Regions from separate parts of the Variovorax sp. Soil_C_26 genome, predicted to be linked through region 4. Evidence: predicted binding sites of a transcription regulator. Region 4 holds the regulator's gene; each other region holds the start of a gene.
The links. Region 4 encodes LexA, which represses DNA repair genes until DNA is damaged. Its sites were predicted from a motif close to ACTGTATNNNNATACAGT; they were not measured.
Positions count from the first base shown of each region.

Region 1: AC3A6G_RS20425 (ATP-dependent helicase) is a predicted target of LexA. The motif match lies at 1,440-1,457, and genes of this name have one in related genera.
Region 2: recA (recombinase RecA) is a predicted target of LexA. The motif match lies at 1,680-1,697, and genes of this name have one in related genera.
Region 3: imuA (translesion DNA synthesis-associated protein ImuA) is a predicted target of LexA. The motif match lies at 929-946, and genes of this name have one in related genera.

Region 1 covers NZ_JBDGJC010000007.1:172,767-175,914, forward strand. The annotation lists gene AC3A6G_RS20425 (ATP-dependent helicase) at 1-1,427, opposite strand, end outside; gene corA (magnesium/cobalt transporter CorA) at 1,657-2,643, shown strand; gene AC3A6G_RS20435 (5'-methylthioadenosine/adenosylhomocysteine nucleosidase) at 2,650-3,148, opposite strand, start outside.
Region 2 covers NZ_JBDGJC010000006.1:186,555-189,702, forward strand. The annotation lists gene AC3A6G_RS18665 (hypothetical protein) at 1-368, shown strand, start outside; gene AC3A6G_RS18670 (response regulator) at 390-1,064, opposite strand; gene AC3A6G_RS18675 (MarR family winged helix-turn-helix transcriptional regulator) at 1,131-1,616, opposite strand; gene recA (recombinase RecA) at 1,761-2,870, shown strand; gene recX (recombination regulator RecX) at 2,917-3,148, shown strand, end outside.
Region 3 covers NZ_JBDGJC010000001.1:120,672-123,819, reverse strand. The annotation lists gene AC3A6G_RS00525 (CmcJ/NvfI family oxidoreductase) at 1-788, opposite strand, end outside; gene imuA (translesion DNA synthesis-associated protein ImuA) at 962-1,783, shown strand; gene AC3A6G_RS00515 (Y-family DNA polymerase) at 1,752-3,137, shown strand; gene AC3A6G_RS00510 (error-prone DNA polymerase) at 3,130-3,148, shown strand, end outside.
Region 4 covers NZ_JBDGJC010000003.1:62,757-65,904, reverse strand. The annotation lists gene AC3A6G_RS09730 (asparaginase) at 1-671, opposite strand, end outside; gene lexA (transcriptional repressor LexA) at 743-1,426, shown strand; gene AC3A6G_RS09720 (hypothetical protein) at 1,571-1,942, shown strand; gene AC3A6G_RS09715 (D-2-hydroxyacid dehydrogenase family protein) at 2,035-3,042, shown strand; gene AC3A6G_RS09710 (MFS transporter) at 3,059-3,148, shown strand, end outside.

The DNA of each region.
Region 1 (3,148 bases), on a different contig from region 4:
GCCGCCGGATCGGCCGCGCCCTCCATCGCGTCGAGCAGCCGGGCGCCCGTGGCGGGCCCGATGCCCGGGATAAGCTGCGTGACGCGAAAGCCCGCCATGCGCCCGCGCGGGTTCTCGGCGAAGCGCAGCACCGCGAGCAGGTCTTTCACATGGCCGGCCTCGAGGAACTTGAGGCCGCCGTACTTCACGAACGGAATGTTGCGGCGCGCAAGCTCGAGTTCGAGTGCCGCGCTGTGCGTGGAGGTGCGAAACAGCACCGCCTGCGACTTGAGCGCGAGCCCGCCCTCGCGGTGTTCGAGCACCTTGTCGGCCACCCACACCGCCTGCTGCGCCTCGTCGGGCACGAGCACCAGCTGCGGCCGCCCGGCCGAGGGCTTGTCGGTCCAGAGCGTCTTGGCATGCCGCTCGGCGGCCTGCGCGATGACACGGTTCGACACGTCGAGGATCGGCTGCGTCGAGCGGTAGTTGCGCTCCAGCGTGACCACGCGCGCGGCCTGCGAGAACTGCGACGGGAAGTCGAGGATGTTGCGCACCGTGGCGCCGCGGAACGAGTAGATCGACTGCGCATCGTCGCCCACCACGGTCACGCCGCGCCCGTCGGGCTTGAGCGCCTGCAGGATCGAGGCCTGCAGCAAGTTGGTGTCCTGGTACTCGTCGACCAGCACATGGTCGAAGCGTGCGCCGATCAGCGCTGCGAGCGAGGGCTCGGCCACCATCTCGGCCCAGTAGAGCAGCAGGTCGTCGTAGTCGAGCACGTTCTGCTGCTGCTTGGCCTCGACGTAGGCACCGAACAGGCGCTTGAGCTCTGCCGCCCACTCGGCGCACCAGGGAAAGGCCTCGGCCAGCACGCGCTCGATCGGCGCACGCGTGTTGACGCAGCGCGAGTAGATCGACAGGCAGGTGCCCTTGCGCGGAAATCGGTTGGCGGTGGACGACAGGCCGAGCGCGTGGCGCACCAGGCCCATGAGGTCCTCGGCATCGCCGCGGTCGTGGATCGTGAAATGGTCGTCCAGGCCGACGTGGGCCGCATATTCGCGCAGCAGCCGCGCGCCGATGCCGTGGAAGGTGCCGGCCCAGGGCAGCGCGGGTGGCTTTTCGGAACGCAGGCCGAGCACGCGCGCCAGCACCTGCCCGGCGCGCCGTTCCATTTCCTGCGCCGCACGGCGCGAGAAGGTCAGCAGCAGCAGGCGCTGCGGATCGACCCCATCGGCGATCAACCGCGCCACCCGGTGCGCGAGCGTGCTGGTCTTGCCGGACCCGGCGCCGGCGATCACCAGCAGCGGCCGGTCGTCGCGCCCCGCGACGGCGCCGACGCCGTGCTCCACCGCGGCGCGCTGCGCGTCGTTGAGGGCCGACAGCGCGGCAGCGAGGCGCTCGGCCTGGGTGGCGGCGGTGGCGGGGAGGACGGGAGGCGCAGTGGTCTGCATGGGTGCAACTCTACTGTATGTCCATCCAGATCGCCCGCGTCGTGACACAGGGCCGATGACATAATCGCGGCCTTGCTGCCACCCGAGACCGCACCATGGAAACCGCTCCGTCTCTGCAGCTTTCAACTCCCACCTGCTGACGCCTTCTGCGAAGCGCCGGCGCGGGGCCGGGATTTGAAAGCGCCCCTTCCCTGCCCCTCCGCCACAGCCATTTCAAGGGAGTGAGCCCATGCTCAATATCTTCACGCTCGCCAACGGCCGCCTTGTCCAGGAAGAGATCGAGGCCCTCGAGGAGCTGTCCAAGTTCCAGCCCATCTGGGTCGACCTCGAGTCGCCCACGCTCGAGGAAAAGCGCTGGATCAAGCAGTACTACGGCCTCTCGATTCCCGAAGACGCGATGGACGAGGACATCGAGGAGTCCGCGCGCTTCTACGAGGAAGACAACGGCGAGCTGCACATCCGCTCCGACTTCCTGATCGACGACGACGAGGATCCGCGCTCGGTGCGCGTGGCCTTCATCCTGAACCAGCACAACACCGAACTCCGCAGCTGCGGCGTGCTGTTCTCGATCCACGACGAGGACGTGCCGGTGTTCCGCCTGCTGCGCATGCGTGCGCGCCGTGCGCCGGGCCTGATCGAGGACGCGAAGGAAGTACTGCTCAAGCTCTTCGACGCCGACGCCGAATACTCGGCCGACACGCTCGAGAACATCTACGACGAGCTCGAGATCGCGGGCAAGAAGGTGCTCGAAGGCAACGTCAGCGACGAGCTGGCCGGCGAGGTGCTCGGCGCCATCGCGCGCCAGGAAGACCTGAACGGCCGCATCCGCCGCAACGTGATGGACACGCGCCGCGCAGTGAGCTTTTTGATGCGCAGCCGCATGCTCAACGCCGAGCAGTTCGAGGAAGCGCGGCAGATCATGCGGGACATCGAATCGCTCGACAACCACACGGCCTTCCTGTTCGACAAGATCAACTTCCTGATGGATGCGACCGTCGGTTTCATCAACATCAACCAGAACAAGACCATCAAGATCTTCTCGGTCGCGAGCGTCGCATTGCTGCCGCCGACGCTGATCGCGAGCATCTACGGCATGAACTTCAAGTTCATGCCCGAGCTCGACTGGGCGATCGGCTACCCGTATGCGCTCGCGCTGATGGCCGCGAGCGCGCTGGGGCCGATGTGGTACTTCCGCCACCGCGGCTGGCTCAAGTAGGGCCTGCTAACCCTGGGCAAGGGGTCGCGCTGCGAGCCAGCCGCTGACGAGCGCGAGGCTGTAGCGGCTCGCCACCTCGGCGACGAAGCGCGCGAAGTCGCCATGCGCCGCGTCGTCGGCGCGGTCGGATATGGTGCGCACCGCTGCGAAGGGCACGCCGTGGTCGTGGCACGCCTGGGACATCGCTGCGCCCTCCATCTCCACCGCCAGCGCCTCAGGCAGGTCGCGGCGCAAGGCGGCGCTCTCGGCGCTGGTCGACACGAAGCGGTCGCCGCTCACGACCAGGCCGCGGTGCAGTTTCGGCGCACGCAGGCCGAAGGCATCGACCGCATGCCGCCCCAGCAGCGCCACGGGGTCGCGCAGCATGCCCTCGGCCGCCGCGGCAATGCCGTCGCTGATCGACGCATCCGCGGCGAAGCGCGACAGCCCCATGAGCGGCACTTCGTACTTCGGGAAGATCGGCGAGGCATCGAGGTCGTGCTGCAGCAGTTGCGTGGCGACGACC
Region 2 (3,148 bases), on a different contig from region 4:
GTCGTTGGTCCAGTTTGGACAAGAACGAGTCTCTCAGCATTTCTATCGATGTCGGCGCGCAAGGCGCTTTCACGGGAGAGACAGCGGGCGAGCAGATTGGCGTCTGCCGTATCTCGGGCGCGATCACGCAGGCGCAGCCCGGCACGGCCAAGAACATGTATGGCTTTACCATGAATGCGGTGGATGCCAGCAACAGCGACAGCGAGAAATGCCTGCTGATAACGGACTCCGCCTATCAGGGTCCGGCTGCTATTGCATTTTCTGCCGCTGGCTTCTATGACATCAACGGCTACTATCGAAACATCGTGTTCCTGGCTCGAAATCGGAAGGGGGGCATGTTCTGGGCCGCCCTGCGCAAACAGCGGTGAGGCCGCAGAAGATCCAGGGCATCAACCTTGGATCTTCTCCAGACAGTAGCCCAGTCCGCGCACGGTCGCGATGCGCACCGGCCCCTTCTCGATCTTCTTGCGCAGCCGGTGGATGTAGACCTCGATCGCGTTGAGGCTCACTTCCTCGCCCCATTCGCAGAGGCGCTCCACCAACTGGTCCTTGCTGACCAGGCGCCCGGCGCGCTGCAACAGCACCTCGAGCAGGCCGAGTTCGCGCGCCGAGAGTTCGACCATCTTGCCTTCGATGGTGGCGACGCGGCCGGCCTGGTCGTAGACCAGCGGGCCGTGGCGGATGGTGTTGCTGGTGGCGCCCATGCCGCGCCGCGTGAGCGCCCGCACGCGCGCCTCGAGCTCCTGCAGACTGAACGGCTTGGCCATGTAGTCGTCGGCGCCGTGGTCCAGGCCCTTGACGCGCTCCTCCACGCTGTCGGCCGCGGTGAGCACCAGCACCGGCAATTGCGAACCGCGTGCGCGCAGGCGCTTGAGGATCTCGATGCCGTGCAGGCTCGGCAGGCCGAGGTCGAGGATCAGCAGGTCGAACTCGTTGTGCGTCATGAGCGCGGTATCGGCCTGCGAGCCGTTCGCCACGTGGTCGACCGCCGCGCCGGAGGTGCGCAGGCTGCGCAGCAGGGCGTCGGCCAGCACCTGGTCATCCTCCGCAATCAGAATCCGCATGCGCCACCTCCGGCCGGTTCGGGCGCCGCGCTGGCGCCCTTCACATTTGTATGTCTCCGGCCGAGTCTAGCCCGCTGTGTAGGCTTCGAGACCGATGGTTACCACGGTGGCGACGTCATGGCCGACGCTGTCGCGGAACTCGCGTTCGGCCTGCGTCACGGCACTGCGGAAGGCGTCGAGCCAGGCCAGCCCGTCGGCGGTGAAGCGCACGCGACGCGCCCGCGCGTCGAGCGGATCGGGCCCGCGCGTGACCAGTCCCCAGGCCTCGCACTGGTCCACCAGGGCGCCCATGGCCTGCTTGGTCATGCCCGCGCGGTCGGCCAGGTCGGTGAGGCGTGAACCCTCGCGCGCCAGGTGCCGGGTGATGTGGATGTGTGCGGCACTCACCTGCGCGCGCGCCGCGAGGTTCGAGAGCGCCAGCGGCACCTCGACGTCGTGCGCCATGAGTTCGAGCACGCGCGCGTCGAATCGCCGCATGGCGTGGCCCAGCAGGCGGCCCAAATGGGTCTGTCGCCATGCGTCGGGGTCGGGGGGGAATGCAATGTCGGCCACGGGCAAATGGTAAAGCAAACTGACCAAAAAATGGGTTTACTCGAATTCACCAAGCCCTACACTACTGTTCAAGCATCCAGCCTGTGGTTAAAAGCAGAGCGCTGGCAGTCGCACACAAGTCATTGATTTTTCAGGAGTTTCCACATGGACACAGTCGTCAAGGGCGCAAGCATCTCGGTCGCCAACAGTGAAAAGGCCAAGGCCCTGCAGGCCGCGCTGGCGCAGATCGAAAAGCAGTTCGGCAAGGGCACGATCATGCGGCTCGGCGAAGGCGAAGCGCTCGAAGACATCCAGGTGGTCTCCACCGGCTCGCTGGGCCTGGACATCGCCCTGGGCGTCGGCGGCCTGCCGCGCGGCCGCGTGATCGAGATCTACGGCCCGGAATCGTCGGGCAAGACCACGCTCACGCTGCAGGTCATCGCCTCCATGCAGAAGCAGGCCGGCACCTGCGCCTTCGTCGATGCCGAGCACGCGCTCGACGTGCAATACGCCCAGAAGCTCGGCGTGAACCTGTCCGACCTGCTGATCAGCCAGCCCGACACCGGTGAGCAGGCGCTCGAGATCGTCGATTCGCTGGTGCGTTCGGGCGCGGTCGACCTGATCGTGATCGACTCGGTCGCCGCGCTCACGCCCAAGGCCGAAATCGAAGGCGAAATGGGTGATTCCCTGCCCGGCCTGCAGGCTCGCCTGATGAGCCAGGCGCTGCGCAAGCTCACCGCCACGATCAAGAAGACCAACTGCATGGTCATCTTCATCAACCAGATCCGCATGAAGATCGGCGTGATGTTCGGCTCGCCCGAAACCACCACCGGCGGCAATGCGCTGAAGTTCTACGCCTCGGTGCGCCTCGACATCCGCCGCATCGGCACCATCAAGAAGGGCGACGAGGCCATCGGCAACGAAACCAAGGTCAAGGTGGTGAAGAACAAGGTGTCGCCGCCCTTCAAGACGGCCGAGTTCGACATCCTGTTCGGCGAGGGCATCAGCCGCGAGGGCGAGATCATCGACATGGGCGTCACAGCCAAGATTCTCGACAAGTCGGGCGCCTGGTACGCCTACAACGGCGAGAAGATCGGCCAGGGCCGAGACAACGCGCGCGAGTTCCTGCGCGAGAACCCCGAGCTGTCGCGCGAGATCGAGAACAAGGTGCGAGAGTCGCTGGGCATTCCGCTGCTGGCGGCCGATGCCGACGCGCTGCCGCCCGAAAAGGCCGAGAAGCCTGCGAAGGCGGCCAAGGCCGACAAGGGCGAGTAAGGCGAGGGTGCACGGCCGTTGCAGGCCGTGCACGCGAAAGAGACGCATGGCTTTTGGTGCTCCTTCCCTCAAAGGCCGGGCGCTGCGGCTCCTGAGCCAGCGCGAGCATTCGCGCGCGGAACTCGAACGCAAGCTGGCAAAGCACGAGGAAGAGCCCGGCACGCTGGCCCGCGCGCTCGATGAACTCGCCGCCAAGGACTTCATCAGCGAGCCGCGGGTGGTGGCTTCGGTGCTGCACCAGCGTGCCGCGCGCTCGGGCGCATTGAAGGTGCGGCAGG
Region 3 (3,148 bases), on a different contig from region 4:
GCGTCGGCCGGCGCGTCGGGGTGGTCGAAGGCCGCATGCGGCGTGAAGCGCGAGACGCCGCCGAGTTGCGCGTCGTACTGCTTGAAGACCAGTGCCTCGTGCCGGTCCATCGCCGAGAAATACGACCAGCGATGCGCCGGCGAATGCGTGGCCAGGTAGATCTCGCCGGTGCGGCGCGGGTAGCGCACCTCGGCGCTCACCAGGTCTGCGGCCATTACCGAACGCGCGTCGCAAACGGCCAGCGGCGTGTCGAGCACGGGCCCGCGGATCGAGCGCCACACGTTCACGATGCAGTAGCGCCGCACCGAAGCCGCCTCGGCGGTATCGCCGAGCACCAGCGCGAGCCGGCGCCGGCCCGACTCTTCGGTGTAGTCGTTGTGGATGCGGCCGTTGGCCGCGGCCCGGCCGTCGGCACCGCGCCGTCCGAAGCTCAACGCGGTGCGGTCGGCCTCGCGGCGGCGCACCAGGTGGTCGAACACATGGGCGCGGCTGCCGCCAGTGACCGCGAGCGCCAGTTCGGCCACCTCGCGGTGGTACACGGCCGCGACCTCGTTGTCGTCCAGGAAGTTCGAAACGGCGGTCGGCGCATCACGCAGTTCGAAGCCTTCGCGTTCGATGCGCGGCGGCTCGGTGGCCGTGCGCGCATCCGCGATCGGCACAGCGTGTAGTGCATAGCGGCCACTTTCCCAAGGCGTGCCGGGCGGCGGCGGGAAGGTGTAGCTGAAAGGTCGCAGCGCATCGGGCTGCAGGTAATTGAGGCCGGCGGTGATGGGGGTGCTGGGTGTCATTGCGGGGCTCCTTCGAAAGAGGCATTGGAGCGGAGCCTCGGTCGGCGTTCAAACGCTTTCTGGTCCGTGTGACATGAGTCATAGGAATGTGAGAAAGGCGTCCGAAAAGAAGGTTTCCGCCGCTTGCCAATGCGGCAAATACTGTATGAAAATACAGTTAAATCGCAATCACCATGGGTCTTCCTTCACTCGACTCCTTCTCCGCCGCCGCAGGCCGGGGCGTCTGGCATGCCGACGAGCTCGGCCTGGCCGACGCCCAGGTCGCCGCCACCGGCCATGCCGCGCTCGACGCCGAGCTGCCGGGCGGCGGCTGGCCCGTGGGCGCGATGACGGAGTTGCTGCAGGCGACGCCCGAGGCCCATGTCTGGCAGCTGCTGCTGCCTGCGCTGGCCCAGGCGGTGCAGGCGCGGGGCGGTCCCGTGGTGCTGATCGGCGCGCCCTTCGAGCCCTGCGGCGCCTCGCTCGCGGCCGGGGGCCTGCCACTCGAGGCGCTCATGTGCATCAAGAGCCATGCGCCGCCCGCGCGGCTCTGGGCCTGCGAGCAGGCGCTGCGCTGCGCCGAGGTGGCCGCGGTGCTGGCCTGGCTGCCGCAGGCCCGCGTCGGCGAACTGCGGCGGCTGCAGCTCGCGGCCGCCCAGCACGAGGTGCTGCTGTTCGTATGCCGGCCCGCTTCGGCCGCGCAGGGGGCATCGCCCGCGCGGCTGCGCATCCAGCTCGACACCGACCCGGCCGACACCTCGCAGATGGCGCTGCACATCCTCAAGCGGCGCGGCCCGCCGCTGGCTGCGCCCGTCGTGCTGCCCGCACGCAACGAGCGCATGAGTGCGTTGCTCGCGGCCGCGCGGGTGCGCCGCAAGCTGCGCCTGCAGCAGCAGGGCCGCATGCTGCCCGCCGACCCGGCCGCCGCAGCGCCGTCGTCGTCGGCCACGGTGGTGCGCATCGACGCGTGGAAAGGGGGACCCGATGCACTGGATCGCATTGCGGTGGTCGCTTGAGCCTCACGCGCCGGACACGCCCGACGCGCCGGATGCCGCCACGCTCCCCACGCCCGAGGCGCTGGGCTGGTGGGCGCTGCGCTACACGCCGCATGTCGCCTGGCAGGACGAGGCGCTGATGCTCGAAGTCTCGGCCTGCGAACGCCTGTGGGGCGGGCGCACGTCGCTGATGCGCCAGCTGGCCCACGAGAACCCCGCGCCCGGCGCCGTGATGCGCGGCGCGCAGGGCGCCACCAGCCTGGTCGCGCTCGCGCGGCTGCGCCTGTTCGAGCGCAACGAGCGCCGGCCTCGGGATTTGCCTGCGGGCCTGCCGCTCGACACCCTGAGCGCCGCGCGCGGCCACCTCGACCTGCTCGCGCGGCTGGGCTGCCGCACCTGGGGCGACGTGGCGGCGCTGCCGCGCGGCGGTTTCGTGCGCCGCTTCGGCACCGAGCTGCGCGATGCGCTCGACGCTGCCTGGGGCTTCTGCCCAGAAAGCCACCAGTGGCTCACGCTGCCCGACGTGTTCGAGCAGAAGCTCGAACTCCCCGCGCTGGCCGAAACGGCACCCGAGCTCATGTGGTCGGCCAACCGGCTGCTGTCGGCGCTGCAGATCTGGCTGCGCGCACGCCAGCGCGGCGCGCGCGCGCTCGAGCTGCAATGGACGCTCGACCTGCGGCGCTTCAACGGCGCCGACCTGCCGCCGTACCAGCAGGTCACCGTGCGCACGGCCGAGCCCACGCAGGACATGGCGCACCTGCGCCGCCTGCTGTCCGAAAAGCTCGCGCTGGCCACGCTCGCCGCGCCGGCCAGCTGGATTCGGCTGCGCACGCTCGAGACCGATCCGTGGGCCGGCGCCAGCACCAGCTTCCTGCCCGAGGACAACCGCAAGGGCGACAAGCTGCACGAGATGGTCGAGCGGCTCAGTGTGCGGCTCGGGCCCGAGCGGGTGGTGGTGCCCGCTGCGCAGGCCGACCACCGGCCCGAGCGCAAGCAGGCCTGGCGGCCAGCGCTGCAGGCGAACGCGAAACCCGAGGCACCGTCCGGCAAGGCGCGCAGGCAGCCGAAGGCCGAACAGGCGCAGCAGCAGCCCGACGCCATCTACCCCGCCTGGCTGCTGCCCGAACCCCTGCTGCTCGAGATGGACGGCGAACGCCCCTGCTACCGCGGACCGCTCGCCAGGCTCATCGGCCCGCAGCGCGTCGAGGCCGGCTGGTGGGGCGACAAGGAAGAGGGCGGCCAGCCCGCCATGCGCGACTACTACATCGCCGAAAGCCCCGAGGCCGGCCTGGTGTGGATCTTCCGCGAGCGGCCCTCGGCGCGGTTTTCGCCGTCGGGCGAAGTGCGCTGGTACCTGCAGGGTTTCTATGCCTGACCTGAGCGAGA
Region 4 (3,148 bases):
CCTGCCGCCGCGACCGCTCCCGCGACCGCGCGCAGCCCTACGCCAGCGCCGCCCGGCACGGCGCCGGGCCAGTCCCGCAGGCGCCGAACCACACCCTCTTCCACGTAGGCGACCGGGCCGGCGTCGCCCGATGCAAACGCATCAGGACGGTACGTGTGCACCTTCTGGACGTCGAGCGCACCATGCACCGTGCCGGCACAGACCACAGTCGTCCCTTTCGCGCCCGTCGCGCCGGCGACCGCGACGGCATCGCGCAGGTTCTGCGGGCCATCGGGCGAGAGGGAGCTTGCCGGGCGCATGGCGCAGGTCAACACGATCGGCTTGGCCGGCGCGAGCACCGAGTGGAGGAAGAAGGCCGTCTCCTCGATGGTGTCGGTGCCATGGGTGACCACCACGCCCGCCACGTCAGGCTCGGCGAGCCACACAGCGCAGCGCTCGGCGAGTTGCAGCCAGACGTCAAAGCCCATGTCCTTGCTGTCGAGCTGGGCAACCTGCTCGGCCACGAGCGCAAAGCCCGCGGGGGCACCGATGCCGCCAAGCAGATCGGCCACCACGACCTCGCCCGCGGTGTAACCGATGTTGTCGCCGTCATCGGCGGCGCGGCCTGCGATGGTGCCGCCCGTGCCCAACACCACGATACGCCGCACACCAGGACCTGATGAATTCACCATGCTTGCCAACTTTTAAAAACTGGTTAAAAATACAGTTACTGGATATCTAGCCAGTGCCGCAAGGAACCACTATGCAGTTTGCCGTGAAGCTTACCGCCCGCCAGCAACAGATCCTGGACTTGATCCAGAGCGCCATCGCACGCACTGGCGCGCCACCCACGCGCGCCGAGATCGCCAACGAACTCGGCTTCAAATCCGCGAACGCGGCCGAGGAGCATCTGCAGGCGCTGGCCCGCAAGGGCGTGATCGAACTCGTCAGCGGCACCTCGCGCGGCATCCGGCTCAAGGGCGACGCGCTGCGCTCGCTCAACGAGACCCGGCACCGCGAAGGCGGGCAGTTCTCGCTCTCGCTGCCCGGCATGGCGCAGCTCGCGCTGCCGCTCATCGGCCGCGTGGCCGCGGGCTCGCCGATCCTCGCGCAGGAGCACGTCGACCAGACCTACTACGTCGAAAACACCCTGTTCCAGCAGCAGCCCGACTACCTGCTCAAGGTGCGCGGCATGTCGATGCGCGACGCCGGCATCATGGACGGCGACCTGCTCGCGGTGCAAGCCACCAAGGAAGCCCGCAACGGCCAGATCGTGGTGGCCCGCCTCGGCGACGAAGTCACTGTCAAGCGCCTCAAGCGCAACAAGCAGGTGATCGAGCTGCACGCTGAAAACCCCGACTATCCGACCATCGTGGTCCAGCCCGGCGAGCCGTTCGAGATCGAGGGCCTTGCCGTGGGCCTGATCCGCAACACCATGCTGATGTAGCCGCCAAACCGGCTGCTGACAACCGAAACCATCCATCCAGCCGCAACAGGTGGCGGGCGTATGGCGCAACTGGCGCCATCACCCTGTTGCGTCCGGCGAAAGCAATCCTGCCTGTGTTCAACCTCAAACCTTCTTGGAGTTCACATGGGAATCGCCCTTCTCGCTATCGTTGACCTTTGGATGCCGCTGCAGTCGCTGGCCAGCCGGTTGCTGCCCGCGCGCAGTGCCCGCCACCGCGATGGCCGTGCTGCGTCCGCAGGCTTGCATGGCGGCCTCGTCGTTCGCCCTGCCTGCGCGGCCCGGCCCCATGCCCAGGCGGCACCCAAGGCCGCTGCCGCGCCTGCACGGCCGCTGCGCGTGATCCGCGTGGTCGATCACCAGGGCGAAAAACGCAGCACCAACCGGATGGTGATTTCGGGGCGTATGGCCGATGTCTGCGCCGAGCTCGACCGGCTCGCCGCGCTCGAGGCCATGGAAGCCGTGAGTGCCGCACCGCGGTCCGCGCACCTGCACTGAGCCCGTGCACGCCCCGGTGACTTTCCCCGGGGCCGGGTATCCAAACGTTCAGGCGCGCGCCGTGCCAGTGCTGCGAGGCACAATTGCACGCCATGAATATTGTGATCCTCGACGATTACCAGGACGCCGTGCGCAAGCTGCGCTGCGCCGCCAAGCTCGACGCCTACGCCGCCAAGGTCTACACCAACACCGTGAAAGGCATCGGCCAGCTCTCGGTGCGCCTGAAAGACGCCGACGTGATCGTGCTGATCCGGGAGCGCACCCACATCTCGCGGCAGCTGATCGAGAAGCTGCCCCGGCTCAAACTCATTTCCCAGACCGGCCGCGTCGGCGGCCACATCGACGTCGCGGCCTGCACCGAGCGCGGCGTGGCTGTGGCCGAGGGCAGCGGCTCGCCGCAGGCGCCCGCCGAACTCACCTGGGCGCTGATCATGGCGGCCATGCGCCGGCTGCCGCAGTACATCAGCAACCTCAAGCACGGCGCGTGGCAGCAGTCGGGTCTCAAGTCGGCGTCGATGCCGCCCAACTTCGGGCTCGGCTCGGTGCTCAAGGGCAAGACGCTCTGCATCTGGGGCTATGGTCGCATCGGCCAACTGGTGGCGCGCTACGGCCAGGCGTTCGGCATGCAGGTCGTGATCTGGGGCCGCGAGGCGAGCTGCGCCAAGGCGCGTTCCGACGGCTTCCAGGTGGCGCAGAACCGCCAGGAGTTCTTTGCCGCGGCCGACGTGCTGTCGGTGCACCTGCGGCTCAACGAAGAGACCGTGGGCCTCGTCACGCTCGAGGACCTCTCGCGCATGAAGCCGACAGCGCTCTTCGTCAACACCTCGCGGGCCGAACTGGTCGAGGCCGATGCGCTGCTCGCCGCCTTGAACCGCGGCCGGCCGGGCCTCGCGGCGATCGACGTGTTCGAGAGCGAACCGCCGTTGCAGGGCCACGCACTGCTGCGCCTCGAAAACTGCATCTGCACACCGCACATCGGCTATGTCGAGCAGGAAAGCTACGAGAGCTATTTCGGGCAGGCCTTCGACAACGTCGTGAGCTTCATCAAGGGCAACCCCACCAACATCGTGAATCCCGGCGCCCTGCAGGTCCGCCGGTGAGTCCGGAGACGGCTCCGTGAGCCGGTCGGCGTCCCGGGGTGCGCTCTGGGCGCTGCTGGCCGGCAACTTCGTGATTGGCACGGGCGTGATGGTGGTGCCCGGCACG